3 regions of the Staphylococcus sp. SUC_1.2 genome follow, and region 2 is predicted to be linked to each of the others. Evidence: riboswitches for the same ligand, from Rfam matches in the RefSeq annotation. Region 2 holds a riboswitch; each other region holds the start of a gene.
The links. Region 2 has a riboswitch for FMN ahead of NR218_RS07620 (ECF transporter S component). Riboswitches for the same ligand answer to the same signal wherever they lie in the genome.

Region 1: it holds a riboswitch for FMN, as region 2 does, so the genes downstream of both, ribD (bifunctional diaminohydroxyphosphoribosylaminopyrimidine deaminase/5-amino-6-(5-phosphoribosylamino)uracil reductase RibD) here and NR218_RS07620 (ECF transporter S component) in region 2, are expected to answer to the same signal.
Region 3: it holds a riboswitch for FMN, as region 2 does, so the genes downstream of both, NR218_RS00045 (ECF transporter S component) here and NR218_RS07620 (ECF transporter S component) in region 2, are expected to answer to the same signal.

What each region holds. Positions count from the first base shown of each region.
Region 1 is NZ_JANJPM010000023.1:12,190-22,860, forward strand. It holds gene ribE (6,7-dimethyl-8-ribityllumazine synthase) at 1-214, opposite strand, end outside; gene NR218_RS08745 (bifunctional 3,4-dihydroxy-2-butanone-4-phosphate synthase/GTP cyclohydrolase II) at 227-1,411, opposite strand; gene ribE (riboflavin synthase) at 1,423-2,055, opposite strand; gene ribD (bifunctional diaminohydroxyphosphoribosylaminopyrimidine deaminase/5-amino-6-(5-phosphoribosylamino)uracil reductase RibD) at 2,062-3,105, opposite strand; FMN riboswitch at 3,227-3,362, opposite strand; gene NR218_RS08760 (FAD/NAD(P)-binding protein) at 3,513-5,000, opposite strand; gene NR218_RS08765 (N-acetylglucosaminidase) at 5,296-6,144, opposite strand; gene NR218_RS08770 (hypothetical protein) at 6,391-6,615, opposite strand; gene NR218_RS08775 (sigma-70 family RNA polymerase sigma factor) at 6,824-7,309, shown strand; gene NR218_RS08780 (competence protein ComK) at 7,296-7,742, shown strand; gene NR218_RS08785 (membrane protein) at 7,717-8,181, opposite strand; gene NR218_RS08790 (transaldolase) at 8,379-9,092, opposite strand; gene NR218_RS08795 (hypothetical protein) at 9,339-9,647, shown strand; gene crcB (fluoride efflux transporter CrcB) at 9,687-10,052, shown strand; gene NR218_RS08805 (fluoride efflux transporter FluC) at 10,049-10,402, shown strand; gene NR218_RS08810 (aldo/keto reductase) at 10,460-10,671, opposite strand, start outside.
Region 2 is NZ_JANJPM010000018.1:38,295-48,965, forward strand. It holds gene NR218_RS07570 (aldo/keto reductase) at 1-801, opposite strand, end outside; gene NR218_RS07575 (NUDIX domain-containing protein) at 883-1,425, shown strand; gene NR218_RS07580 (Fur family transcriptional regulator) at 1,530-1,976, shown strand; gene xerD (site-specific tyrosine recombinase XerD) at 2,076-2,963, shown strand; gene NR218_RS07590 (DUF309 domain-containing protein) at 3,066-3,587, opposite strand; gene NR218_RS07595 (segregation and condensation protein A) at 3,681-4,412, shown strand; gene scpB (SMC-Scp complex subunit ScpB) at 4,405-4,944, shown strand; gene NR218_RS07605 (pseudouridine synthase) at 4,941-5,678, shown strand; gene NR218_RS07610 (response regulator) at 5,830-6,555, shown strand; gene NR218_RS07615 (ATP-binding protein) at 6,536-8,293, shown strand; FMN riboswitch at 8,442-8,568, shown strand; gene NR218_RS07620 (ECF transporter S component) at 8,633-9,175, shown strand; gene NR218_RS07625 (ferredoxin) at 9,247-9,495, opposite strand; gene NR218_RS07630 (helix-turn-helix domain-containing protein) at 9,605-10,558, shown strand; gene NR218_RS07635 (RecQ family ATP-dependent DNA helicase) at 10,551-10,671, shown strand, end outside.
Region 3 is NZ_JANJPM010000001.1:7,302-17,972, reverse strand. It holds gene NR218_RS00095 (aldo/keto reductase) at 1-693, opposite strand, end outside; gene NR218_RS00090 (NUDIX domain-containing protein) at 775-1,317, shown strand; gene NR218_RS00085 (Fur family transcriptional regulator) at 1,418-1,864, shown strand; gene xerD (site-specific tyrosine recombinase XerD) at 2,031-2,918, shown strand; gene NR218_RS00075 (DUF309 domain-containing protein) at 2,944-3,447, opposite strand; gene NR218_RS00070 (segregation and condensation protein A) at 3,546-4,277, shown strand; gene scpB (SMC-Scp complex subunit ScpB) at 4,270-4,803, shown strand; gene NR218_RS00060 (pseudouridine synthase) at 4,805-5,542, shown strand; gene NR218_RS00055 (response regulator) at 5,750-6,475, shown strand; gene NR218_RS00050 (ATP-binding protein) at 6,459-8,225, shown strand; FMN riboswitch at 8,471-8,598, shown strand; gene NR218_RS00045 (ECF transporter S component) at 8,663-9,208, shown strand; gene NR218_RS00040 (ferredoxin) at 9,292-9,540, opposite strand; gene NR218_RS00035 (helix-turn-helix domain-containing protein) at 9,637-10,602, shown strand; gene NR218_RS00030 (RecQ family ATP-dependent DNA helicase) at 10,583-10,671, shown strand, end outside.

The DNA of each region.
Region 1 (10,671 bases), on a different contig from region 2:
CATAATCATTTTTTTGCGCTAATTTTTTAGCAACAAGTGGAATTTCAAATGCACCTGGTACATACGCAACATCAATGTTATCTTCATCTACACCATGTCTTACTAATGTATCTTTCGCTCCATCTAATAAACGATTGGTAATAAAATCATTAAATCTACTCACTACTATTGCAACTTTTAAATTTGTACCGACTAATTTACCTTCAAAATTCATTCTAAATTCCTCCTAAATAAGATGTCCCATTTTCAATTTTTTTGTTTCCATATAATGATGATTATGTTCCGTTTCTGGCACAATAATTTCTGTACGATCTGCAACTTTTATACCATAATCTTCCAAGCCTTCAAATTTCTTAGGATTATTACTTAATAAATTAACTTGTTGAACATTAAAATATTTAAGAATTTGAGCAGCTATATGATAATCTCTTAAGTCTTCATCAAAACCTAATGCTAAGTTTGCAGTAACCGTATCATGTCCTTGCTCAATTAATTCATAAGCTTTTAGTTTATTCATTAAACCAATGCCTCTACCCTCTTGTGGTAAATAAATAATTAATCCACCATGATCATTTATATATTTCATTGATGCTTCTAATTGAGCGCCACAATCACATCGTTGACTGTGGAAAATATCACCTGTTAAACAAGCAGAATGTAGTCTTACATTTTCAGTTGTACGTGGTTCTCCTTTGCCAAGTACAACAATATCTTCATGTGTATATTGAGATTGAAAACCATACATTTTAAAATCACCAATATCCGTTGGCATTTTTACAGTTGCTTTAAGTTCAATACCTTCGCTTTCTTGTTTGCGACGATAATTAATTAAACTTTCAATTGTAATCATTTTTAATTGATGACGCTCTTTAAATTGTTGTAATTCATTACCTTTTGCCATCGTACCATCGTCATTCATTATCTCACATATAACTCCAGCAGGTGCAGCACCAGTTAATTTAGCTAAATCTACAGCAGCCTCCGTATGTCCTGGTCTAACTAATACACCTTTTTCTTTAGACACTAAAGGAAATAAATGTCCTGGTTTATGGAAACTTTCTGGTTTAGAATCAGGATTAATTAACGCTTTCGCTGTTGCTGTACGATCAAATGCACTAATTCCTGTAGTAGTAGAGATATGATCGATACTTACAGTGAAATTTGTACCGTATTCATCTGTATTACCATCAACCATAGTTTTAAGATTTAGACGTTCAGCAATCTGTGAACTTATAGGAGCACAAATTAATCCACGCGCTTCTTTGGCCATATAATTAATGGTATCATCTTTCATCCATTGAGTGACTGCAATTAAGTCACCTTCATTTTCACGATCTTCATCATCTACTACAATAATACTATCGCCATTTCTTAATGCTTCTAACGCTTCTTCAATGCTATCGAATTTCATTTAAGCCCCTCCTAAAAACCATATGCTTTTAATTTATCAACTGATAAATCAGATTTATTTTTACCAACTATACTTTCAACATATTTAAATAATACATCTGTTTCAAGATGAACTTCATCGCCCATTTTTTTATTAGAAAGAATCGTTGAACGTCTTGTTTCAGGAATAAGATGGATATCAAAACTATGTTGATGCAAGTCAAAAATTGTTAAACTTACGCCATCAACAGTAATAGAACCTTGCTTAACCATTTGGTTGATGACCGAGTCCGATGCCTTAATAGATACAATGCGTGAATTAGGCGTTTCTCTGATATTTATAATTGTTCCTTTTGCATCTACATGACCTAATACAAAATGTCCTCCGAAACGTCCACTACCTGACATTGCACGTTCAAGATTGACTTCATCATTTTCTTTAATATTAGCTAAATAGGTTTTATTTTCAGTACCTTTAATCACTTGGACAGAAAATTGATTTTGTTTAAAATCAATGACTGTTAAACACGCACCATTTACGCTTATAGAATCACCAATATGCATATCTTCTATAATTTTTTGACATGAAATATCTAATGTCCTTACGGATTGTTGAGTGCGAATACGCTTTACAGTACCTATTTCTTCAACGATACCTGTAAACATTTATCTTCACTTCTTTCGCAATGTCATTTTAATATTTTGTTGAATAGACTCGGTAGAAATCACTTCAAATTGTGCCGCATTAGCTAAATCAATGACATTATCAGTTTGATAAAATTGATTTTTTCCAATACCGCCTATTATTTTCGGGGCATAATAAATAATAAGATGGTCTAAATAATTAGATTGGAGAAATTCTGAAGTTATATGAGGTCCAGCTTCTACTAATAATCTGCCAACACCTCTTTGATATATATCAGTTAAAATAGATTTTAAATTACATGTTTCTAAATATATTATTTTTATATGATGACTTGGACTTTTTAGTTCATGATTTTCAGTATAAATCCAAATTTCACTTAATTGATCGTGAAATATCTGTTTTGAATAATCAATTTGACCTCGCTTAGATAGTATGATTCTTATTGGATGTTTACCATCTTGAATACGTGTTGTATATTGTGGATTATCCGCTTCAAGCGTTCCATTACCAGTTAATACTGCATCATGAGTATGTCTTAAACGATATACATCTTGTTTTACAGCTTTATTCGTAATCCACTGACTTTGTCCACTATCAGTCGCTTGTTTACCATCTAACGAAGTCGAGACTTTTACTGTAATTTCAGGGATTTTATGTTGTTTTGCTTTGAAGAAATCTTCATACAAAGCAAAAGCTTCTTCTGAATATTGATATTCAACTTCAATACCTGCCTTTTCAAGAATGATATCTCCCTCAGAAGATAACGTCGTATCTTTTACAGCATAAATCACTTTACTAAGCCCATGTTCAATAATTTTATTCACACAAGGTGGTGTTGACCCATAATGTGTACAGGGTTCAAGAGAAATATAAATGGTGCCGCCTTTTGCTTTATCTTGTGCCATATCTAAAGCCTGAACTTCCGCATGTTTCTCTCCTTGCTTTAAATGTGCACCTAATCCCACAATACGCCCATCCTTCACAACAACTGAGCCAACAGGAGGATTAACTCCAGTTTGTCCCTTCACCATTTGTGCTAATTGAATTGCATATTTCATAAATTCACTCAATTTATCACCTCTAAAAAAACCCCATACCTGTTTCACAGGCATAGGGCATGTATATACTTAAATAAGCGTACTACAATTTTTATATTGTGCATGCTTATACATCATTCAGTAATGATGTGATTGATTCTTTCTCCCATCCAGACTTTTACTGTCGGCTCTAGAGTCTCACTAGATCAGCCACTTAATAAATTAAGATTAAGTGGGTCGCAGGCTTAATTACTGCCGGTTGGGAATTACACCCTGCCCCGAAAGAATACGTATGAAATTGTGATTAAATTTGAGTCATCGTAGTTTAGTACTACATATATCATCTTACATTTATTTTTGGAAAATTACAAATAAAGAATTTCAATTTGATTTTTAAATTTAACTCTTAAAGAGATATTTATTCATTATTGTGTAAAGCATTATACTGTATGATCAAATTCTTTTCGAATTTCATATAAATAATCCACTGCACTTACCGCTTGATTAACAATCATTTTTACTCCATTCCGCAATTTATTTACTCCATTAGTGATTTGTCCAATAGCAATCATATTATTTAAAGTACCATATCTTGGACTAATCACCTGATTTGTTTCTGGGATAATTTGTATTCCACCCATAGGATGGGCTTGAACAATTTGTCGATTTTGAAGATTTAAGATAAATTGATCATCTTCATCTAAATCTTTTAAATGTGTTTTAGAACCTGTTGCATTAATAATAATATGATGTGGATACCATTGTTCATCATTTTTAAATTTTAAATTAAATAATCCATTTTTATGTACCACATTTTCTAAATCCTTTCTAATCACTAATGAACCATCTTTTATTAATTGCTTGATGAGTTTTGCAGTTCTTGGAGGCATAGGGTTTGAGTTAAGTTGAATAATTTTAGTGAAACGTTTATCGAATTCAATTTGATCTTGACGACTAAAACTATTCCAAATCCAATTTAAATTTTCTTTGACATTCTCTATTAATGTTTGGAATATACCTATCTCATCTGGATGTTCTAAATCATAATTTAAATCTTTAATCGTATCTCCTGTTCGGCGGTGAACCAATTTCTGTAAATCAATACCATTTAAATCACACTCTTCTTTAAATAAATCGAATGCTTTCTCTAATGGCACATTTCCAAAGTACTTATTTTTAATATCATTAAATTTAGATTTTGTTAAACATTGAAACTCAATTTTTTTCATGTTTCCTCTTACGCTAGGCAATTGAGCAGAACGACTCGTCATTGTGATAGGTAGTTTAGGATGATGAAACGCTACATAACGCACTACATCTAAACTAGCTAATCCTGTTCCAATAATAGCAATATCATCAGATTCTTGTACATCATCTAAAGTATTATATGTAGGGTAAGGAGTTTGAATATAACCTTTTATACCTTTTAAATAATAAGGATCGTGATATGATAAAGTACCTATAGTTAAAAATATGTAATCATATACTTGACAATGCTTCATATCTTTAGACGTACAGACATAATATTTCAATGTGGTTTCATCTATATTTGAATTAATGAAGACTTCTTGTACTGGTTGTTTAATGACTGTAAGGTTATCATATAATGTCTCATAATTTGATAAGTATGATTTCATATAATGGCCAAAAACAAATCTTGGTAAATACTTTGGATTTTTAAACGTAAAATCAGATTGTGTTTGATACCATTTCCAAAACTCTTCATCATCATCTAAATTTAAACTCATCTTTTTAGTGGGTAAGTTAATTAATAATTGACTACTATCATTTTGAAAAGGAACACCCTGTCCCATATTAAATTCATTATCGTAGACATCGACTTTTAATTGCTTAAAGTCTTTATGTTTAACGAGTTGTCTAAGTACACTTACACCTGCTGTACCCATGCCTATAATTGCTACTCGCATATTTAACATCATCCTTTTATATATTTGTATTATGTTGAATATTATCATATTATACCAATACGATTCTCGACTTCAAAATGTTTCACTATTAACACGATGATCCATTTCAAAACATAAATAATCATGTGTAACTATGTTAAAATTTAGATATTGAGGTGACTAAACAATGAAATTTTTATTAAAAACATTAATTGTTTTTATCATTGGATTTACTTGGGCTTCAAGAAAAAACAAAGCTGAATAAATAAAAAAACCAACATCATCTAATTAAAGATAATGTTGGTTTTTATTTTGATTATTGATGTTTTTGATCATCTTTATAAACATATAGCTTGAAGTATTTACCTTCTGTTTTCATTTCTTTATAGAAATCAGCAATAATTTCCGCATTACTTTCAGCCCATTTAATATCAGTCGCATATTGATGTTCACCAGGATTCATAGGATTCCATCTCATGCTATATAATGTATTTTGATCATCGTGAGATAGGAAGTGTTTATGAATAAAGTCTGCGCCACCTTTAATTGCTTTCTCTGGTGTATCCCAACCATGTTTTTTCGCATATTCAGCACCTGTTTTGATTGGATCTTCATCTAAAGCTCCAACGCCATAAAAATTATAATATTTTTTACCATCAATATTTACACCATTCGCAAGTTCACTTTTTACTGAACCTGTTTCTAATAATGCATGAGAAATTAAATAGACTTCATTAACATGTTTTTCTTTTGCAGCATTTACAAAAGCATCAGTATGTTTCAATAATGTAGGTCGATCGAACAACATACGTTTGATACGATTTTTATCAATACCTTGATATTTAGATAAATCTAAAAATTGATATTTTTGTTTATCATCATCGATAAATTTACTACTATCCATTGCACCTTTAATTTCACTTGCTGATGCATCTCTCCATGCATTATTGTTTTTATTCGATACTTGTTGACTTGTATAGTTATCTATTTGTTTTGCAGCAGCTTTATCAAGCGTGACGTTCACATGTTGAACTTTCTCTACTTCATTTACTTTTTTGAAAAATATCTGATCAGAAATCATTGAGAAAAAAATGAAGCCAGCTGCTACTAAAATAATAAGTAACCCTATTAGGCCTATAATAGAACCTTTTCTGTGCTTTGTCATATTCACACCTCTTAGGTTAATGTTGTAATTTCATTTATAGAAAAGTCATCTATGATAATAAATTCTAACATTTTTAATTCTCATAAACAATTTTATAATTATAATGTTACATATTCATAAAATAAAAGTAACAAAATTGAAATTTAATAAAAAATAAAAAGTAATGAAATACTCAACATTTCATTACTCAATGATTTTTATCTATTAAATAAATATAGTTATTTGTAGTAAGGTTAACATATTTAATTATTCGTTATTTCTTTTATAATCCATCATAATAAAACTGACAGCTTGCGATCTATTCTTATAATAATATTGATTTAAATCAATTGTCCCTTCAATATCACCATCACGATACATCATTTCATTTGTAAAATTATTTATCATTACAAATTCAGAACGATCTCTAATGACGTCTAAATCATCATGTCTTGCAAAAAAGTGCTCAAGATTTAAATGTGCGTAATCCAACTTCATACCTCCTATATTTTATTGTACAAATGTCGAATATTAATCTTACAAACTTGTTAAAGCCATATATCATCCAATCCAACGATTCTATGTTTACTATTTAACACCTATTTATTAAATTAAGCAAATGAAAATTCACGATACCTCATGTAGAATTTATACATCCGGAAATATTGTTTATGTACATAACTAAGGAGAAAGAATAACTATTTCAGATTTTAGTTCATTACACATAAAATATCATAAAATGATTCATCATTTGTTAAGACAATACCGTATCACTTATAATTATGATGAATTTTATCAATTATTATTAATAAAATTGTGGGAAATCTCCAAAATTTATAACCCATCTTCTTCTGTATCTTTATCCTCTTTTATTTATCAGCGATTAAAGTTTTATCTTATTGATCTTTTTAGAAAGGAGCAATTGAAGATTGACTGCTTAGATATTGCAGCGTTAAATCATTCTTTAACTTATACATTGAAAGATGAATCTTTTTTTAATGATTTCAAATATATTTTAAATTCAAATGAATATCAATGGCTGATATATTATCTTCGTGGATACAAACAATATGAAATCGCTAAAAAGATGAATGTCTCAGACACTACAATTAAAAAATATAAATCTTTTGCCCGTATCAAACTTCAGCAATATTATTTAGAAGGTGATTGGCATGTTACCTCATAATACTTTCGATTTGTTATACATTCAAACTTTAGAAGGTTCCACAATTCAGACTAAATGTTGTTTTAAAACATATGATATGATTCTACCCTTTCATATTAAAAAGATTGTCATATACTATCTAGAACAATTTAATAAATCATATACACAACAACTTAAATTAGCTAAACGCTTATTATCTATCAATAAACTAGTTCCTATTTATATTTCTAAAGACGTCATTTTATTTCCAATCAAACATCAACGTGCACCCATACAAATATATTTTAATGCGCAACGTATTATTGGATTAACGTCTTCTCAAAATAAAACCATTATTACCTTTGATAATTCAGCTCAATGCGTAGTGGATGAGCCTTACATTTTAGTTTATAAAAAATGGCAAGAAAGTATTCTATTAGCCTATTTAATTAATAAGACGACTTCTTTTCATTAAACTTATATTCAAGTAATCTTTTAGTAAACAAAGCAGTCACAAATCTTATGAGATACAAACTGACAACCAAACTAATAATGGCAAAAACTAAGATTAATACAAGATAGATTAGACTTAATTCTGCTTTAGGATTTATAAACTGATTGACTACTGCTAAACTTGCGATAAATCCAGCTAAAAACCATCCTAGTAATAGGATATAGGTGAGAACAAATAATATAATTAATAAGAAAAAATATCCATTTGAAAAATGTTTATTTCGAAAAATATGAACCTGTAAAAATTGATTAGCAAAACGAGTAGGTTTCATAAATTTCTGTTCTGCATTATTAAATGAAGCATTATTTTGTTCAAAAGTATGTTCTAATAATTGCTTTTCTTTTTTATTTAAAAACCACAATTGTTTTCTTACTTTTTCTCTAAAAGCAGTTTCTTCCATAACTTAATTCCTTTCTATTTAATTATATTTATAAATTTTAACTGAACACCGATTTTAAAACAAACTCAATAAAAAAGAAAGATACAACTCAAGATACTTTATTACTCCTTCTCTTTGATATTCATATAACACTAAAACCGAGTCTAAGACATGTTTGTAGTCTTAGACTCGGTTGATCATAATTAGATATAGTGATTTTATAATATTGATAATCCAGAACTTTTAATATCTTTTGCAAATCCTTGAACTGTATCCACTGGCAATTCATTAATATCGCGTCCAAGATTATTGTTAACTTTCTTGACAACATCTGCTGGACAAGTGATAATATCGGCGCCAATTTCATTAGCTTGGATAACATTGAACACTTCACGGCAACTTGCCCATAATAATTTAACACCATTTTTACTATGTGCGACTTTTACAGATTCTTTCATTAAAGGAAGTGGATCTACACCCGTATCAGCAATACGTCCCGCAAAGACAGAGATATATGTAGGTACACCTTCAGTCACTGCTTCTGTAATAGCTTTAACTTGTTCAATTGTATAAACAGCAGTTACATTTAAACGAACATGATCAGCTGATAACTTTTTAATTAATTCGATTGTAGACTCACCTTTTGAGTTCACAATTGGAATTTTAACAAACACATTGTCTCCATATTGCTTTAAAATTTCTGCTTCTTTCTCCATTGTGTCTAAATCATCTGAGAATACTTCAAATGATATAGAAGCATCAGGAATTTCACGTACTGCTTCTTCTGCAAAAGCTTTATAATCTGTTACACCTGCTTTTGCCATTAAGCTAGGATTTGTTGTAAAACCATCTACTTCTTTATTTTTGTATGCAGCTTTCATTTGTTCGATATCTGCACCATCAGCAAATACGTCTACATTTAATTGAGTCATAAAATCTTCCCTTCTCATTTATATTACGAATATAGCTTGCTTTATGAAAAGACACCATATGTATGATTATTTTTTTATGTACAGGATGTTTTACTATTTCGTTATGTTATTTATATCATGCTTTTTTTGTGTATGCGAATGTTTTGCTTTTAATTTTCTGAAAATTAAAACCATATGATAAAGGTACTATTAAAAATGAAATTAAATATGGTAATATTATTTAATGGTATAAATCGGAGGTATATTATGTCTAAATCAAAAAAATATTTTTATATATCAGTTATTCTTTTAATTATTAGCTTTTATTTTAATACATTTAATCCTTTATTAAGCATTCAATTTAAATCAATAAAAAATTTATTAATTGCATGTAGTATTGTAAATGTTGTCATCCTTATGGCTTCAATTATATTTTCTGATAAAGCAATTAAACATTTAAATTATAAAAATAAAGATTGGATTAAGACCGCTTCTAAAATATTACCTTATCTCATATTGGTGGTAATTTTGTTCCATATTTTTGCTTCTATTACAACGTTTGGCATTTTTTCATAATCAAATACGCATAAAATAATATATAAAGGTGAGTATGTTATGCAATATATAACCGTGTTTATAGGTGGTATGTTGGGCGCTTTATTAAGATTTTTGTTTTCCTTTATGAATCAAAGTAACACCTTTCCAATTGGCACATTGATAGCTAACCTGTCAGGTGCTTTTCTTATGGGTTATCTATCTGTAGTAATGATTAAATTATTTAAAGATCACCCTAAAATTAAAAAAGGTATTACAACTGGTTTTTTAGGCGCTTTAACAACATTTTCAACATTTCAATTTGAGTTAGTCACATTACTTTACAACCATCATATTATCTTAGCTTTGGTTTATGCATTTATAAGTTATTGCTTTGGTGTTATCTTGTGCTGGATAGGTATGACATTAGGAGGTCTTACATCTTGATACAAGCTCTTTTAATTATGATTGGCGGTGGTTTAGGCGCTGTCGTTAGAGCATGGCTAACTGATGTCACTAAATCCAAATGGTCTACTTCAATACCTATTGCTACTTTAATCGTCAACTGGATTGGAAGTTTTCTCATTGGTTTAACAACTGGCCTCTCTATTCACTTAAACTGGATACATATGTTTTTTATTACTGGATTTTTAGGAGGTTTAACGACATTTTCAACCATGTCTTATGAGCTTGCGCAATGTCTAACACCGTCTTTTAAACTTTTTAAATTTATGATGTATTCTCTATTGCAATTTGTTATAGGATTTATTGCTTGTTGGATTGGTTTTATAATATAACAAAAGAGTGAACTGTGTAGTAAATTAACCTACAAGTTCACTCTTTTTTAATTAAATTTATTGACCTTCAAACGTATCTGGATCAGGTCCTATACGTTGATCTTTATTTAAATCATCAATTCGTTTCATTTGCTCTGCTGATAATTCAAAATCAAATACATCTATATTTTCTTCAATTCTGCTTGATGTAACTGATTTAGGAATAACGACGACGTTATGTTGCATATTCCATTTAATAATAACTTGTGCTGCTGATTTATTAACTTCTT
Region 2 (10,671 bases):
TTGTGGCGAACTAGCGCCAACGATAATTGCGCCAAGTGCATCATGAGATTTTAAATATTCAAAAGATAAAGCACTAAGATTACTTTCTATTTCTTTAACAGAGGCAATAGTTTCTCCTAAATCATGATGTGTATACTCAAATATGCCCTCACTAAATTTATGATCTAAAGCATCAATACTATTGGAAGTTAACAACCCTTTAAATACAGGTCCGCGTGCTAACACTTTAACGCCTTTCGCATGGATGTCATTCAATAATTGTTCTGGACGATTATCAATTAAATTAAATTGTGACATAATTGTCTCGATTTCACTATGTTTTAAATAATAATCAATAACATTTGGGCGTATTGAAGAAATACCATATGCCTTAATGATACCTTCTTGCTTTAATTCATTAAATGCACTAATCGTTTCATCCAATGGATCATCTATTGTACCACCATGCAATTGATATAGATCTATATGATTTAGTCCTAATCGTTTTAATGATCCCTTTACACTTTCTTTAATATATTTCTTAGAAGGGTCCCATGTTGTACCTCCATCTTCAGTAGGGCGATTTCCAACTTTTGTTCCAATTACAATATCATCACGATTTTGATATTTTTTTAAAGCTTTGCCCACAATTTCTTCATTAGTCCCTTTATCATAAATATCAGCAGTATCAAAATAAGTGATACCACTTTCGATTGCTTTTTCAATGATAGGTTCAGCATTAGCATACTCTGTACCTAAACTCATACAACCTAACCCTAATTCTGAAATTTCGATGCCACTCTTTAAAATATTCTTTTGCATGTCCAATCTCCTTTCGATACACTTTAGGTAACGCATTCATCTTACCAATTTATATAATGAATTAAAAGGGACGTGAATTTAATGGAATTTAATGAAAAGACGTTTGATAGAACAGTAATTTATAATGGCAAAATTATAGATTTAGAAATTCATGATGTGGAGTTGCCTGATGGCAATACATCCAGAAGGGAATTAGTCTACCATAACGGTGCAGTGGCAGTCTGTGCAATAACGTCTAATGACGAAGTATTACTTGTTAAGCAATTTCGTAAACCAGTTGAAAAAGCTTTGTTAGAAATACCCGCTGGAAAATTAGAACAATATGAAGTTCGTGAAGAGGCTGCCAAACGAGAATTAGAAGAAGAAACAGGTTATGTGGCAAATAATTTAAAATTTATAACAGACATGTATGGTTGTCCTGGATTCACTAATGAAAAACTCACTATATACTTCAGCAATAATCTAAGCGAAGGGCAACTTAACCTAGATGAAGATGAATTTGTTGAATTGCATAAAGTACCGATTTCAGATATAAAAGCATTGCTTGATAATCATGAAATAGAAGATGCTAAAACCATAATTGGTTTACAATATATATTACTAAATTATAATCATTCTAATTAAGTGCTGTAAATCTCTTGCATTTAATTGAAAATATTGGTAGTTTAGTAATTGAAATATTTTCAATTTAAAATGATTATAATTATTGATAGAGGAGTGTCGCTCCCATGGAAGAACGATTAAATCGAGTTAAACAACAATTACAACAATCTTCATATAAATTAACACCACAAAGAGAAGCCACAGTACGAGTTCTAATTGAAAATGAAAAGGATCACCTAAGCGCGGAAGATGTTTATTTAAAAGTGAAAGACAAAGCACCTGAAATAGGACTAGCCACTGTTTATAGAACATTAGAACTTTTAGCTGAAATAAAAGTAGTTGACAAAATTAATTTTGGTGATGGTGTTGCACGCTTTGATTTAAGAAAAGAGGGTGCTAAACACTTCCATCACCATTTAGTGTGTATGGAATGTGGTAAAGTTGATGAAATTCATGAAGACTTATTACCTCAAGTTGAAGAAAGAGTAGAAACAGAATATAACTTTAAAATTCTTGATCACAGATTAACTTTTCACGGCGTTTGCGCTGAATGCCAAGCTAAAGGAAAATAGATTAACTAATAGGCTAGGACAATTTTAAATCATTGTCTTAGTCTTTCTTAATACTATTACATGAAAATGATTTGAGTTTATTCAAATAGAGGTGTTGTCATGGAAACAATTATCGAGGAATATTTAAAATTTATACAAATTGAAAAAGGGTTAAGTGAAAATACGATTGGCGCTTATCGCAGAGATTTGAAAAAATATCAATTATATATGCAAGAACAAAAAATTGCTCATATTGATTTTATAGATAGACAAACAATACAAGAATGCCTTGGTTCTCTAATAGATCAAGGTGCTTCCGCAAAATCCATTGCAAGATTTATTTCAACAATACGTAGTTTTCATCAATTTGCTTTACGCGAAAAATATGCTGCTAAAGATCCTACCGTTTTAATTGAAACACCTAAGTACGAGAAAAAACTTCCAGATGTTTTAGATGTTGAAGAAGTAATTCAGTTACTAGAAACACCGGATTTAACTAAAAATAATGGGTATCGCGATCGTACAATTTTAGAGTTATTATACGCAACAGGCATGCGTGTTACTGAATTAATACAAATCGAGATAGATGATGTCAACTTAATTATGGGATTTGTTAAAGTTTTCGGTAAAGGGAACAAAGAGAGAATCATTCCATTAGGTGACACTGTCATTGAATATTTAGATACTTATATCAATAATGTTAGATCTCAATTACTTAAAAAAACGGTAACGAATGTACTGTTTTTGAACTTGCATGGTCGACCTTTGACACGTCAAGGTATATGGAAGCTAATTAAACAATATGGTTTAAGAGCGAATATTAATAAAACTTTGACCCCACACACATTAAGACACTCGTTTGCTACACATTTACTAGAAAATGGCGCAGATTTACGAGCAGTTCAGGAGATGTTAGGTCATTCTGATATTTCTACCACTCAGTTATATACACATGTTTCTAAAACTCAAATCAGACAGATGTATAACCAATTTCATCCAAGAGCCTAGTACACAAATAAATACTCTTAAATTGGGAGTGGATTAAGAGTACTTTCATAAAAGTTTCCAAAAGATATTTTATAATTAATGTAAGTAGAGCTACACTACATTTTATTTTAAATCTTTTCCACTCCTAATATTTTGTTTTTTAATCATCGCTTGATGTCTTGCACTGATTACATCACTTCTATCTCGATTTTTATGATGATTAACTATATATTCATCTTGAGTTGAAAGTGTTGTAAATTTGTAATCTGGATAAGTATTAATAATCTGTTTTTCAAAAACATTATTTACCGGTATGTATACAGGTTTAAATGATTTTGAATCTTCAATGGATTTAATTTGACTTAAAATTAATATTTTATAATCTTGCTCATTAAGTTGCAACAACGCTTTATCCCTTGCTTTTTCAAACGTGCTCAATGACTTTTTCAAAGTTACAAGTGCACCTTTTGTATTACCTCTTCTATAATGATACATAGCAGTTGAAAATAAAATTAAACTCACTATGCCATCCTTTTTAGAAAAATTTATATTTGATTTCCATGCTTCTTCCAAAATATCATGACATAAGAAATAATGTTGCTGTTTGTGAAAATAATAATAAAAATCGATTAAGGCTCTGTCCAATCCATCTCATCCTTAATTTAATGTTTGTATTATTCATGCTATAATATTTTAGTAAATTATGCACGATAGAGATTCAAAATGAGGACGATTAATATGTATGAAGTAAAATTAGATGCCTTTAATGGCCCGTTAGATTTGCTACTCCACTTAATTCAAAAATATGAAATTGATATTTATGATATACCAATGAAATCATTAACAGAACAATATATGCAATATGTCCACGCTATGAAGCAACTAGAAATTAATGTAGCTAGTGAATATTTAGTTATGGCTTCAGAGCTATTAATGATAAAAAGTAAATTATTACTCCCTCAACATGATGTAGACGATAATCTTGAAGAAGATCCACGTGAAGATTTGGTAGGTCGATTAATTGAATATCAAAATTATAAAGAATACACACAATTGTTAACTGAGAAAAAAGAAGAGCGAGAGCACTATTTTACTAAACACCCAACTGACTTATCCCATCTTGAGAAAAACGTCACATGGGATGAATGCCAAACCTTAGATTTAACGGATTTAATTGTTGCTTATCAACGTGTTAAAAGCAGATTAGCTCTTAATAAGCCTAAGACAGTTGAAATAATTAAAGAAAGCTTCACTATTCAACAAGCTACTGAAAAGGTAACGACACAATTAAGGCATCATACATCTTTTAACTTCTTCAGTTTATTTACTTTTAGCGAGCCAATAGAACAGGTGGTTACTCACTTTTTAGCTATATTGGAAATGTCTAAATCAGGAGTAATCAACATTGAACAGGTTAGAAGTTTTGATGATATACGTATCATTAGAGGAGTGAATTTTAATATTGGATAAACACGGAATCATAGAATCATTACTATACACAGCTGGGGATGAAGGGCTTGACGAAAAACAGTTATTAGAAATTCTCGAGATTAATCAAGCTAAACTATCTGAATTAATTTCATCATACACCTCTAGTGGTTTAATAATTCAAAAATTTGGTTCAACATATATTTTAACTTCAAAAAAAGAAGCTTCACCTTATATTGAACAATTAATTGAACAAAAATCTAATATGAAATTATCTCAAGCCGCAATGGAAACATTATCAATTATTGCATATAATCAGCCATTGAGTCGTAGTGACATAGAATTAATTAGAGGAATTAATTCTGATGGTGCAGTTAGAACATTAATTGCACGTGGATTAATTGAAGCTAAAGATGTAGAAAATTCTCGTAGTCATGCTTTACAAACAACGGATTTGTTTTTAAATGTATTTGGAATAGAAAAAATTGAGGATTTACCAACAACTGAAGAAGATGAAGAAGAAATGGATGATTTCTTTAGTAATTTAGTGAATCAAAAAGGAGATACAAAATGAGTAAAGAATTAGAAAGGCTTCAAAAACGAATTGCTAATAGTGGATACACATCACGAAGAAAAGCTGAAACTTTAATTACCGAAGGCAAAGTTAAAGTTAATGGGCAAACCGTTACTGAATTAGGTACTAAAGTAAAAAGTTCTGATACAGTTGAGGTTGAAGGAATTAAAATTGAACAAGAAGACAAAATGTATATTTTGTTCTATAAACCAACTCAAGTTATTACAAGTGTGTCTGACGATAGAGGACGAACTGTAGTTACTGACTACTTTAAAGATTTAGAGACAAGAATTTATCCTGTTGGTAGATTAGACTATGATACATCAGGATTATTGTTACTTACTAATGATGGTGAATTTACAAACTTAATGACTCACCCAAGATATCATATTCAAAAAAAATATGTGGCTAAATTAAAAGGTTACCTCATGAGAGAAGAAGTTAAAGCTTTAGAAAATGGGATTGAACTTGAAGATGGTTTTACGCAACCAGCTCAAGTCAAAGTAAAAAAGCAAGATAAAGATAAAAATATTACACTTGTAGAAATCACTATTAGTGAAGGACGAAATCGACAAGTTCGTCGTATGTTCGAGCATTTTGGACATCAAGTTGATAAATTAACAAGAATTGAGTTCGGCAACTTGAACCTTAAAGGATTAAATGCAGGTGAGGGCAGAGTACTGACACCTCATGAAGTTAAAGTACTAAGACATATGGCAGAAAATGGAAAATAAATGAAGTATATTTTACAATAGCAAGAGAAATTAAATGATATTAATTTCTCTTGCTATTTTTTTCACAAAGTTAACTTTAAAGTAAAGCTTTCAATCATGCTGTATGCTATAATAATGAGTGTATTGAGCATGTGTAGGAGGTATAAACAAAATGACAAATGAAATATTAATTGTAGACGATGAGGATAGAATCAGAAGATTATTAAAACTATACCTAAAGAGAGAATCGTTTACGATTCATGAAGCAAGTAATGGCAAAGAAGCTTATAATCTTGCTATAGAAAATGACTATGCGTGCATACTTTTAGACTTGATGTTACCAGAAATGGATGGTATTGAAGTAGCATCCAAGTTACGTGAACATAAAGACACACCTATTATTATGCTTACAGCTAAAGGCGAAGAAACGAATAGGGTAGAAGGATTTGAGTCTGGTGCAGATGATTATATCGTCAAACCATTCTCACCAAGAGAGGTTGTTTTAAGAGTAAAAGCATTATTACGTAGAACGCAATCTTCTAAACCTGAACAAAGTGAACCTCATGCAAGAGATGTTATTGAATTTAATCATTTAATTATTGATAATGATGCGCATCGTGTATTAGCAGATAACCAACAAGTTAATTTAACTCCTAAAGAGTACGAATTACTTATTTATTTAGCTAAGACACCTAATAAAGTGTTTGATCGTGAACAACTTTTAAAAGAAGTATGGCATTATGAATTTTATGGTGATTTAAGAACAGTAGACACTCATGTTAAACGCCTGCGTGAGAAACTAAATCGTGTATCAGAAGATGCTGCACATATGATTCAAACTGTTTGGGGTGTTGGTTACAAATTCGAGGTAAAGTCTAATGACGAACCGACTAAATAGTGTGGTAATAAAACTGTGGTTAACTATACTTTTTATAGTAACGACAGTTTTAATTTTATTAAGTGCGGCATTAATTACTTTTATACAATACTACTACACACAACAAACTGAAAATGCTATAAGAGAAGATGCGTCTAGAATCAGCCACTTAGTTGAACAAGCTGATAATAAAACTTTAGCCATAGAACACAGCCAACAATTAATAGATGGATCAGGTGGCGTTATTATAATGGCTAATAAGTCTTCAAGTATTAAAAGTTCAAATAGCAATACTAAAGACAAAATGCTTGAAGAGATACACAAGAATTCGCAATTCCAACGCGTCTTTTCTCAAGGAAAGTCTACCACTCAAAATATAACAATAAGTAATAATGGTAATTCCCATTCTTATATTTTGTTAGGCTATCCTATGAAAGCTCAAGAAAATGCAAATTCAAAATATAGTGCAGTATTCATTTATCAAGATTTAAAGTCTATTGAAGATACTAATAATGCAATTACCATTATCATTTTAATCACCGCCATTATATTTATCGCTGTTTCAACAGTATTTGCATTCTTTTTATCAAATAGAATTACTAAACCTTTACGACAACTTAGAACTCAAGCTATTAATATTTCTAAAGGTGATTATTCAAAACAGACAAGTGTCTCAACTAAAGATGAGATAGGCGAATTATCACATACGTTTAATAATATGAGTTCTGAAATACAAGAGAATATAGAGGCACTTTCAACTCAAAAAAATATAAGAGATAGTTTGATTAATTCTATGATTGAAGGTGTATTGGGTCTAAATGATAAGAGGGAAGTTATTCTTTCAAATAAAATGGCTGACGATATTATTAAATCAATAGACAAAACTGTATATAAAGAAATTGAAAAGCAAATTGAAGCTACATTTGTTTCAAAAGACACCGAATTCCAAGAATATGAGATTAACAATAAATATTACGTCATTATCATGAGTTATGTAGAGAGAATTCAACAAGATGGCCGTAGTGGAATTGTAGTCATTATAAGAGATATGACTAATGAACATAATTTAGATCAGATGAAGAAAGATTTCATTGCCAATGTTTCACATGAATTACGTACACCTATTTCGTTATTACAAGGTTACACTGAATCAATTGTAGATGGTATTGTCACTGAACCAGAAGAAATTCGAGATTCTTTATCAATTGTATTAGATGAAACGAAACGTTTAAATCGATTAGTAAATGAATTATTAAATGTGGCTCGCATGGATGCAGAGGGTTTAACTGTTAATAAAGAAAAACAACCTATTAAACCTTTACTATCTAAAATGCAAATGAAATATAGACAACAGGCTGAGGATTTAGAATTGAATATGTCATTAGAACCAAACATCGATGATGAATTGTGGGAATACGATGCCGATCGCATAGACCAAGTTCTAACAAATTTAATTGACAATGCCACACGTTATACTCAACCAGGTGATTCAATATCAATTACAACAACTACGGATGATTCCTATCAAACGTTGTACATTAAAGATACTGGTAGTGGCATATCTCCAGAGCATCTTGAACTCGTATTCGACAGATTTTATAAAGTAGAGGCTTCAAGAACTAGAGGTAAACAGGGAACTGGTTTAGGACTATTTATCTGTAAAATGATAATCGAAGAACATGGTGGTACTATTAAAGTTGAAAGTAAAGTAAACAAAGGTACAACATTCATAATTAAGTTACCAAAGCCTAAAAATTAATATGCCTATTAATATGTTTATTTTAACTAAGAGCAAACATCATCAACTTAAGAATGGTGTATTGCTCTTTTTTAAATAAGTCTAAGCACCATTATTGCGCAATGCTTTCATATAAGGTAATATAAAAATTAAATTAATCAATTATATAATTCATCTTCGGGGTAGGGTGCAATTCCCAACCGGCAGTAAATTAAGCCTGCGACCCGCTTCTTTGAAGTGGCTGATTCAGTGGAAATCTGAAGCCGACAGTATAGTCTGGATGGAAGAAGATGGAGGTTTTTTTGTTGTGCAAAATTATCTCCTATTCTATGTAAGATGAATGGAAGGAGAAAATTAAATATGCAACAAAACAAACGTCTTATCACTATTAGCATGTTAAGTGCCATAGCGTTTATTTTAACATTCATTAAATTTCCGCTACCTTTTTTACCACCATACTTAACATTAGACTTTAGTGATGTTCCAACTTTATTAGCAACATTTCTTTTAGGTCCCGTTGCTGGTATTTTAGTAGCACTTATCAAAAATATACTTAATTTTTTATTCAATATGGGAGATCCGGTTGGTCCAGTTGCCAATTTTTTAGCAGGTGTTAGTTTCTTGTTATCCGCTTATTATGTAACTAAGCGTCAGGGAGATACACCACGTTCATTGGTTGTGGGGCTAGCAATAGGTACTATAGTGATGACTATCGTACTTAGTATACTGAATTACTTTGTTTTACTTCCATTATATGGAATGATTTTTAATTTAGGTGATGTCTTTAATAATCTAAAAATTATCATTTTATCAGGTGTTATACCTTTCAATATTATAAAAGGTATCGTGATTTCAATTATATTTGCGCTTTTATACAGAAGATTAAAACGCGTATTATCATAAAAAACCTCCTAATGTTGAACTTATTATTCAACATTAGGAGGTTTCATTATTGATTCACTCATAATAAGTGACTATTCAAATTTAAGAGCATCACCATCAAATGGTTCTTCTTCAATCTTAATTGAATCAGTTGGACAACCTTCAAGTGCATCTTCCATATCTTCATATAATTCTTCTGGTACTTCTGCAGTACCTTGATTATCATCAAGGATTACGAAAGCAATACCTTCGTCGTCATAATCGTAAATGTCAGGTGCGGCAGCACCACATGCTCCACAAGCAATACATGTATCCATATCAACGATTGTATACTTTGCCAAATTCTTCGCCTCCTTTGATAAAAATGCTACACTAGTATAACAAATGTTTAATAACACTTCGATTAATTTATTTACTATTCTATTAGTTATATAAAGTGAGGATTCATTAATGCATTCAATTATTACATATGCATCAAATCATTCATTCGATTATAAAACCAATAAAAGTATTTATAACATTTTGAATGGAAAAAAATCACATCAAACATTTTTTGATGCATGTTCCCAACAACTTTTATCATTATATCATAGTTTACCTAAATTAAAATATCCGTCTTTTGAGCGATTTTTAGATACCTATGATAATCAAAATACTGACATTTCAATACATCCAAGATATACATACGATAGTATGATTCAAACTTTTAGTTGTATTCAATTACTAATACAAACTATAACCCATTTTAAAAACAACCACTTGAACTTTATACCAATTACACAACAAATAACTGTTCAAAGTAGAGTGAAACAAATCTATTCAAAAATACTGGAACAAAATTTAGTTGATGATTTTGAAAAAGAAATCGAGCAAATCTTTCATTTTATTGATGAAAAATGTAGTAACAACTGTTTAATCCATTATTACCTACAAGGTTATGAAGAACCTATGTATACGCGACAGCAGGTTTCATTAATAGAAGGTATACCTGTAACTAAGTTATTTGTACTTGAACTCAATAATTTAGTGCAGATGATGTTCGCATTAGAAAATGATAAACAATTTCCTATATTAACTCAAACCATCATATTACCGACTTTGTTAAATAAAACGACAATTACGTATCATCAATTACTCAAAGGGCTTTCTATGGATGAGGTTGCAGTGACCCAAAATGTTAAAATTAACACAATCGAAGATCACGTTCTTGAATTATTTATAAAAGGATATTTTTCAGAATACCAAACCTTTGTTAATGGCCCACAAACAAGTGAATTTATAGCATTTTATGATCAAAACAGAGGACAAAGATTAAAATTATATAAAGAAGAATTTGATCGATTAACTTATTTTCAAATTAAATTGTTAATAGTCGGTATTGAAAGAGGTGAATTGATTGCTTGAAGAAAAATTGAAAGAATGGTTCGGATTCTCATCATTTAATCCTGGTCAAAAAGAAATAATCGAAAGTGTAGTTAATAAGAAAGATACTCTAGGTATTCTTCCTACGGGGAGTG
Region 3 (10,671 bases), on a different contig from region 2:
CGTTTCTCCTAATTCATGATAATTATAGTCAAAAATACCATCTGAGAATTTCTGATCAAGTACATTAACACTATTTGAAGTAAGTAACCCTTTAAACACGGGACCACGTGCTAAAACTTTTACGCCATGAGAATGAATGTGATTCAAAAGACGTTCTGGACGATTATCAATAAGATTAAATTGAGACATAATCGTTTCTATTTGACTGTGTTTTAAATAATACTCAATCACGTTAGGTCTAATAGAAGAAATTCCATAAGCTTTGATTACACCTTCTTTTTTCAGTTCATCGAATGCACTAATCGTCTCATCTAGGGGATCATCAATTGTACCACCGTGAAGTTGATAAAGATCTAACTGTTCTAAGCCTAAACGTTTTAAAGAACTTTTAACACTTTCTTTAATATATTTTTTTGAAGGATCCCAAGTAGTACTACCATCATTAAGCGGTCTATTTCCTACTTTTGTTCCTATAACAATATCATCTCTATTTTGATATTTCTTTAAAGACTTTCCAACAATGTCTTCATTGACACCTCTATCATAAATATCTGCGGTATCAAAATATGTGATACCATTTTCAATTGCACACTCAATGATTTCCTCTGCGTGATGGTATTCTGTGCCTAAACTCATACACCCTAAACCTAGTTCCGAAATTTCAATGCCACTTTTTAATATATTTTTTTGCATGAACAATCTCCTTCCGATACACTTTAGTTAACGCATTTATCTTATCAATTTATTAACTTAATGAAAAGGGACGTGGATATAATGGACTTTAATGAAAAAACTTTTGATAGAACAGTCATTTATAATGGTAAAATTATCGATCTAGAACTACACGATGTGGAGTTACCGGACGGGAAAACTTCCAAGAGAGAAATTATCAAGCATAATGGTGCTGTGGCAATTTGCGCTATTACTCCAGAAAAAGAAGTATTATTGGTTAAACAATATCGTAAACCTATTGAAAAACCCTTGTTAGAAATTCCAGCAGGTAAACTAGAAGAAGATGAAGAAAGAGAAGAAGCAGCTAAACGCGAATTAGAAGAAGAAACTGGCTACAAAGCTAATCATCTAACATTCATCACTCATATGTATGGTTCTCCAGGATTTTCAAATGAGAAACTAACCATTTATTTTACTGATAATTTAAGTGAAGGAGAATTGAATCTGGATGATGACGAATTTGTAGAATTGCATAAAATACACTTAGATGATATCCATGCACTTTTAGAAAATCATGAAATTGAAGATGCGAAAACAATGATTGCTTTACAATATGTATTATTAAATTATAATCATTCTAAATAAGACGTGATAACTACTTGATTTTTACTAAATTTATTGGTAATTTATTAATTGAAATAATTTAATTTAAAATGATTATAATTAATTGAGGAGTGATGCTCCCGTGGAAGAACGTCTAAATAGAGTAAAACAACAATTACAGCAATCTTCTTACAAATTAACGCCTCAACGCGAAGCAACAGTTCGTGTGTTAATTGAAAATGAAAAAGATCATCTAAGTGCTGAAGACGTATATTTAAAGGTAAAAGATAAAGCACCTGAAATTGGTTTAGCTACTGTTTATCGAACTTTAGAACTACTTGCTGAATTAAAAGTAGTAGATAAAATTAATTTTGGTGATGGCGTAGCACGATTTGATTTGAGAAAAGAAGGTGCTAAACATTTTCATCATCACTTAGTTTGTATGGAATGTGGTAAGGTAGAGGAAATTCATGAAGATTTATTACCAAAAGTGGAAGAACGTGTTGAATCAGAATATCAATTTAAAATTTTGGATCATCGCTTAACATTTCACGGTATATGTTCAGAATGTCAAGCTAAAGGTAAATAATAAGTTAAACCTAATAAAGTGTTGTATCAACTTTATATGCAAATGCCTAGAAGAGCTTTTCAAGATAAAAAAAGTGATATGTAATAATTAATCGATAGAAGGTGTGAAATTAGGAATCAACTTTGAATTCTATTTCATACCTTTTTTATATAAACAGAGGTGTAATATGAATACGATTATTGAAGAATTCTTAAAATTTATTCAAATTGAAAAGGGATTGAGTGACAATACTATCGGCGCATATCGACGCGATTTAGCTAAATATGAAGAGTACATGAAAGAACATAAAATTGCTCATATCGATTTTATTGATCGCCAAGTCATACAAGAATGCTTAGGATATTTAATAGACCAAGGTGCTTCAGCTAAATCAATGGCGCGTTTTATCTCTACAATTCGCAATTTTCATCAATTTGCACTTAGAGAAAAATATGCCGCTAAAGATCCAACAGTCTTAATTGAGACTCCGAAATATGAGAAGAAGTTACCCGATGTTTTAGAAGTTGAGGAAGTACTTCAACTTTTAGAAACACCGGACTTAAATAAGAAAAATGGGTATCGTGATCGTACAATATTAGAATTATTATATGCGACTGGCATGCGTGTTTCGGAACTGATACAAATTAATATTGAGGATATAAATCTTATTATGGGATTTGTTAGAGTATTTGGTAAAGGTAATAAAGAACGAATTATACCATTAGGAGACACTGTGATTGAATTTCTAGATACGTATTTAGAAAAGGTACGTCCTCAACTTTTGAAAAAGACTATTACGAATGTATTATTTTTAAATATGCACGGTAGACCTTTAACTAGACAAGGAATATGGAAAATGATTAAACAATATGGTTTGAAGGCCAATATTAATAAAACTTTAACCCCTCATACGTTGAGACATTCATTTGCTACACATCTTTTAGAAAATGGGGCAGATCTAAGAGCAGTTCAAGAAATGCTTGGTCATTCAGATATTTCAACGACACAACTTTATACACATGTGTCTAAATCCCAAATAAGACAAATGTATAATCAATTTCATCCTAGAGCTTAAAATAAAAGAAAGAAAAGTGAATGATTTAACTTTTCTTTCTTTTATTTTTAAGTGCTTTTTTTCTAGTTGCAATGATATCGCTTCTATCTCTTAGACGATGACAATGAACAATCATGTCATCATTGTTAATTTGTTTCTTATATTCATAATTAGGATATAAATTGATAAGTTCCCTTTCTATTGAAGATGTAATTGGCAACTGTATTGGTTGAAATGTCTGATCATGTTTCACTTTTTCTATTTGATTTTGAATCAATAAAGTAAATTCATTGACCTTTAAACCTAGTGTATCCTTATCCTTTGCATGCTTAAATGTATATAACGCTTTTTTAAAGCTTTTTAATGCACCTAACTTATTACATCGTCTATAGTGATACATGGCAGTTGAAAATAGTATTAAACTCACTATAGCATCTTTCTTAGAAAAATTAGGGTTAGACTTCCATAATTCTTCTAAAATATCATGACATAAAAAATAATGTTGGTGTGTATGAAATTGATAGTAGAATTGACTTAATGCTTTATTCATGAATACTCCCCCTTAATTTAATTCTAATATATATTCATGCTATAATATTTAGGTGAATTATGCACAATTTAGATTTTATAATACAAGGAAGTTAATTTATGTACGAAGTTAAATTAGATGCTTTTAATGGCCCATTAGATTTACTTCTTCATTTAATTCATAAATATGAAATAGATATTTATGATATACCAATGAAAGCTTTAACTGAACAATATATGCAATATGTTCATGCAATGAAAGAAGTTGAAATTAATATTGCAAGTGAATATTTAGTGATGGCTTCAGAATTATTAATGATAAAAAGTAGATTATTATTGCCACAACAAGAAACTGAAAATGACTTAGAAGAAGATCCTCGTGAGGACCTTGTAGGTCGTTTAATCGAATATCAAAATTATAAAGAATATTCTTTACTATTAACAGAATTAAAAAAAGAACGAGAATTATATTATACTAAATCACCAGCTGATTTATCTCACTTGGAAAAAGAAACGCATTGGGACAAAAATCAAACGATTGATTTGACTCAACTGATTGTTGCATACCAAAGAGTAAAAAATAGAGTAGCATTAAATACACCAAAAGCAGTTGAAATTTCAAAAGATACTTTTACAATTCAACAAGCTACTGAAGTGGTTGCTAAACATTTAGAGAAACAAACAGCATTTAACTTCTTTAGTTTATTTAACTTTAATGAACCTGTGAGTAAAGTCGTTACACATTTCTTAGCAATATTAGAAATGGCTAAAGCAGGTCTTATTAATATAGAACAGTCAAATAACTTTGAAGACATCAATATCATTAGAGGAGTGAACTATGCGATTGGATAACCTTGGAATTATAGAGTCCTTATTATTTACTGTAGGCGATGAAGGACTGGAAGCACGTCAGCTTGCAGATATTTTAAAAATGGATTTAGATGAACTTGATCAATTAATTTCGACGTATCATTCAAAAGGTCTTGAAATACAAAGATATGGTTCCATTTATATGTTAACCTCCAAAAAAGAGTGTGCACCTTTTATCGAAGTACTAGTGAAGCAAAAAGCAAACATGAAATTATCTCAAGCTGCTATGGAGACACTATCAATTATTGCTTATAATCAACCATTAACTAGAAGTGATATCGAAATAACAAGAGGTATCAATTCTGATGGTGCAGTGAGAACATTAATTGCTAGAGGACTTATTGAAGCAAAAGACATGGAGAATTCGCGGAGTCATTTACTCATGACTACTGATTTATTTTTAAATGTTTTTGGAATGAAATCAATAGAAGAATTACCATCTACTGAAGAAGATAACGAAGAGATTGAGACTTTCTTTAGTACACTTACAGATCAAAAGGAGAAATAAAATGAATAAAGATTTAGAAAGACTTCAAAAACGAATTGCTAACAGTGGATATACCTCTCGAAGAAAGGCAGAAACTTTAATCACTGAAGGTAAAGTGAAAGTAAATGGTCAAGTAGTTACAGAACTTGGAACGAAAGTTAAATCTTCAGACACTGTTGAAGTTGAAGGAATTAAAATTGAGCAAGAAGATAAAATTTATATTCTTTTCTATAAACCAACGCAAGTTATTACTAGTGTTTCAGATGATAGAGGTAGAACGGTTGTAACAGATTATTTTAAAGATTTAGAAGCAAGAATTTATCCAGTTGGACGATTAGACTATGATACTTCAGGGTTATTATTACTTACAAATGATGGTGAATTTACTAATCTAATGACTCATCCCAGATATCATATTCAAAAAAAATATGTTGCAAAATTAAAAGGGTATTTAATGAGAGAAGAAGTTAAAGCATTAGAACAAGGAATTGAATTAGAGGATGGTTTTACACAACCTGCTCAAGTTAAAATAAAAAATCAAAATAAAGAAAAAAATACGACACTGGTTGAAATAACTATTAGCGAAGGTAGAAATAGACAAGTTAGACGTATGTTCGAACATTTTAATCACACCGTCGATAAATTAATACGAATCGAATTTGGAAATCTTAATTTAAAAGGATTAAATGCAGGTGAAGGTAGAGTATTAACACCTCATGAGGTGAAAATATTAAGACATATGGCTGAAAATGGTAATTAATTCGAAATAACTTAACAATACAAAGTATTTTCTCAATTACAATGTGTATTCTTTTTTTATTTATTCACTGTAATAATAAATCATAGGTTCTACATTAAAAAAGATATTTTGATATTTTTTTCACAAAGTCAATTGAATAGAAAGCTTTAATATAGTGAATATGCTATAATTAAAACGGTATAGCGCATGTGTAGGAGGTATATTGTAATGACGAATGAAATATTAATTGTAGACGATGAAGATAGAATCAGAAGATTATTAAAACTTTACTTAGAAAGAGAATCGTTTACTATCCATGAAGCAAGTGATGGTAAAGAAGCATATGAACTTGCTATGGAAAATGACTATGCGTGCATTCTTTTAGATTTAATGTTGCCTGAAATGGATGGTATTGAAATGTCGTCAAAATTACGTGAGCATAAAGATACGCCTATTATTATGCTTACAGCTAAGGGCGAAGAAACTAATCGTGTGGAAGGGTTCGAATCAGGTGCAGATGATTATATAGTGAAGCCTTTCTCTCCCCGAGAAGTCGTATTAAGAGTGAAAGCATTACTACGTAGAACTCAAACATCTAAACCAGAACAAAGCGAACCACATGCAAGAGATGTCATTGAGTTTAATCATCTTATTATCGATAATGATGCGCATCGTGTATTAGCGGATCAACAACAAGTGAATTTAACTCCAAAAGAATATGAGTTATTAATATACTTAGCAAAAACACCTAATAAAGTATTTGATCGTGAACAACTATTAAAAGAAGTTTGGCATTATGAATTTTATGGTGATTTAAGAACTGTAGACACACATGTTAAACGATTAAGAGAAAAATTAAATCGAGTTTCTGAAGAAGCAGCACATATGATTCAAACCGTTTGGGGTGTCGGTTACAAATTTGAGGTCAATACAAATGATGAATCGTCTAAATAGTGTTGTTATAAAACTGTGGTTAACTATAATATTTATAGTAACGACAGTTTTAATTTTATTAAGTGCAGCATTAATTACATTTATTCAATATTATTACACCCAACAAACAGAAAATGCTATAAGAGAAGATGCTTCAAGGATTAGTCATCTTGTTGAAAAAGCTGATAACAAGTCACTTGCCATACAACATAGTCAGGCATTAATTGATGGTACAGGTGGCGTTATTATTATGTCTAATAAAAATATGTCAGCAGAAAAATCTTATAATCTGATTAAAAAAAGAATGTTAAAAGAAATTCAAAACAACGACAACTTTAATAAAGTATTTAATACAGGGAAATCTGCCACACAAAATGTCACAATAAGTGAAAAAGGGGCCTCTCATTCTTATATTCTTTTAGGATACCCGATGCAATCTCAAGATCGTAAACATGCTAAGTTTAGTGGCGTATTTATATATCAAGATTTAAAAACAATTGAAGATACTAATAATGCAATTACCATTATTATTTTAATTACTGCTATTGTATTTTTTATTGTTTCAACGATTTTTGCGTTCTTTTTATCTAATCGTATCACTAAACCACTTAGAAAATTAAGTACACAGGCAATCAATGTATCAAATGGAGATTACTCTCAAAAAACAACAGTAAATACAAAAGATGAAATTGGTGAACTTTCTTATACTTTTAATAATATGAGTCATAAAATTCAAGAACACATTGAAGCTTTATCTACTCAAAAAAATATTCGTGATCGTTTATTTAATTCTATGATTGAAGGTGTAGTGGGTTTAAATGATAAAAGTGAAATTATTTTATCTAACAAAATGGCAGACCAAATACTACCGACAATTGATGAATCTATTTATTCAGAAATTAAAAATCAAATTAATGCCACTTTTCATTCAAAAGGCACAGAGTTTAATGAATATGCAATAAACTCTAAGTATTATGTATTTATAATGAGTTATATTGATCGTATTCAACAAGATGGTCGTAGTGGAATTGTAATCATCATAAGAGATATGACAAATGAACATAATCTTGATCAAATGAAAAAAGATTTTATCGCAAACGTATCCCATGAACTCCGTACACCGATTTCGTTATTACAAGGTTATACTGAATCGATAGTTGATGGCATTGTAACAGAACCTAACGAAATCAAAGAATCACTATCAATTGTATTAGATGAAACAAAACGACTTAATCGCCTTGTCAACGAGCTTTTAAATGTTGCAAGAATGGATGCGGAAGGATTAACCATTAATAAAGAAATACAGCCCATAATGCCATTATTACGCAAAATACAACTTAAATACCGTCAACAAGCACAAGATTTAGAACTAAACATAGACTTGTTACCAAATATTAATGAAGATGATTTATGGAATTACGATGCTGATCGAATTGATCAAGTACTCACAAACTTAATTGATAATGCAACACGCTATACACACCCTGGAGATTCAATTACGATTACTGCTAATAAAGATAGTCAGTATCAAATTTTAAATATAAACGACACAGGTAGCGGTATTGCTCTTGAACATCTTGATCATGTATTTGATCGTTTTTATAAAGTAGAAGCTTCTAGAACTAGGGGTAAACAAGGAACTGGTTTAGGATTATTTATTAGTAAGATGATTATTCAAGAGCATGGCGGAATTATTTCTGTAGAAAGTACAGTGAATAAAGGCACAACCTTTATTATTAAATTACCTAAACCTTCTATAGATTCTAAATAATTAACTTTCAACAAAATAGGATTAAATATCCAAATTTTTTGAGATTATGTTCTTCAAAGTTAAAGATAAAACTTTGAAGAGCATTTTTATATCTATAGTTTTTTAAATATAATATTTCATGTCATATTAATTTAAAATCAGTCGATGAAACTGATGAAACATATCTCTCATTTTTATAAATAAACAGACACATTGCAATGAAAGATTTATTCGTGTAATATAAATTTTAAATGATAAATTCAATAATTCATCTTCGGGGTAGGGTGTAATTCCCAACCGGCAGTAATTTGAGCCTGCGACCCGCTTCAATAAAAGTGGCTGATTCAGTGTAAATCTGAAGCCGACAGTATAGTCTGGATGGGAGAAGGTGGAGGTTTTTTGTTGTGTAAACGTATCCTCCAATTCTTAGTAAGATGAATGGAAGGAGAAAACTGAATATGCAACAAAATAAACGTTTAATTACCATAAGTATGTTGAGTGCAATTGCATTCATATTAACATTTTTGAAATTTCCGTTACCATTTTTGCCTCCATACTTAACATTAGATTTTAGTGATGTACCGACTTTATTAGCTACTTTTATTTTTGGTCCTTTATCTGGTCTTCTTGTAGCATTAATTAAAAATATATTAAATTTCTTATTTAATATTGGCGATCCTGTTGGGCCTGTGGCAAATTTTTTAGCTGGAGCTAGTTTTTTACTAACAGCTTATTTTGTTAGTCATCGTAAACAATATTCATCTCGTCGTTCACTAATTATAGGATTAGTTGCCGGTACTATTGCAATGACTATCGTTTTAAGTATTTTAAATTATTTTGTCTTACTACCTTTATATGGTATGATATTTAATCTTGGTGATGTGTTTACTAATTTAAAAGTAATCATTTTATCTGGTATTATTCCTTTTAATATTATTAAAGGATGTGTCATATCGATCATTTTTATCTTGCTATATCGCCGTTTAAAAAAAGTATTGAAATAAAATTAAAACCTCCGATGACTTCTAAGTAGGAATCATTGGAGGTTTTATATTATAATTATGGTAATACAATTTTATTTACAGATTTATTCAAATTTTAAGGCATCTCCATCAAAAGGCTCTTCTTCAATTTTAATTGAATCAGTTGGACAGCCTTCAAGAGCATCTTCCATATCTTCATATAATTCTTCTGGTACTTCTGCAGTACCTTGATTATCGTCAAGGATTACGAAAGCAATACCTTCGTCATCATAATCGTAAATATCTGGTGCAGCAGCGCCACAAGCACCACAAGCAATACATGTATCCATATCAACGATTGTGTACTTTGCCATTTTATTCGCCTCCTTTGATAAAAATGCTACACTAGTCATAATAAATAATTTTATTATATTCTAGATATAAAAGTTCTATAAAAGAGGAGTTCACTCATGCAAGAAATGATTAGTTATGTTAAACATCACTCATTCAATTATAAAACTAATAAAAGTATATATAATATTTTAAGTGGAAAAAAGTCACATCAAACGTTTTTTGATGCGAGCTCTCAACAACTTTTATCATTATATCATAGTTTACCTAAATTAAAATATCAGACATTTGAACGACTTTTGAATAAAAATGATATAAAAGAATTAAATATCAAGGTGCATCCTCGGTTCACTTATGACAGTCTTAATAATACTTTTAAATGTATTCAATTATTAATTCAGACGATATCTCAATATCTCCATCATCAACTTAAATTCGTACCAATGAACCAACAAGTTATTATTCAAAATAAAGTTAAAAAGATTTATGGAACTATTATTAAAAATGATTTAATAAAAGATTTTGAAAATGAAGTGACTGATTTATTTCAAGCAATCAGTTTAAATAATAATAATAAGTGCTACCTTCATTATTATTTGCATGGTTATGATGAGCCTATGTATACAAGACAACAGGTAAGTTTGATTGAGAATATTTCTATTTCAAAATTATATACATTAGAATTGAATAATTTAGTCACCTTAGGAAGTGAAATTGAAAATAAACAACGTTATCCTATATTGTCTGAATGTATTATTCTTTCATCATTATTAAATAAAACATCTATTACTCAACAATATCTTCATCAAGGTTTGAGTTTAAATGAAATTGCAATTGCACAGAATGTTAAACTCAATACAATAGAAGATCATATTTTAGAATTATTTATTAAAGGCTATGAGAAAAATTACGAAAATTACGTAGAGAAAAAAGATGTTTTTCAATTTACTCAATACTATACAGAGCATAAAGGAGAAAGATTAAAAATATATAAACAAGAGTTTGACCATTTATCATACTTTGAAATTAAACTCATGATTGTTGGGATAGAAAGAGGTGAAATCAATGTTAGAGAACAATCTTAAACAATGGTTTGGACATGAAAGTTTTCACCCAGGTCAGAAAGAAGTTATAGAAAGTGTGTTACAAGGCAA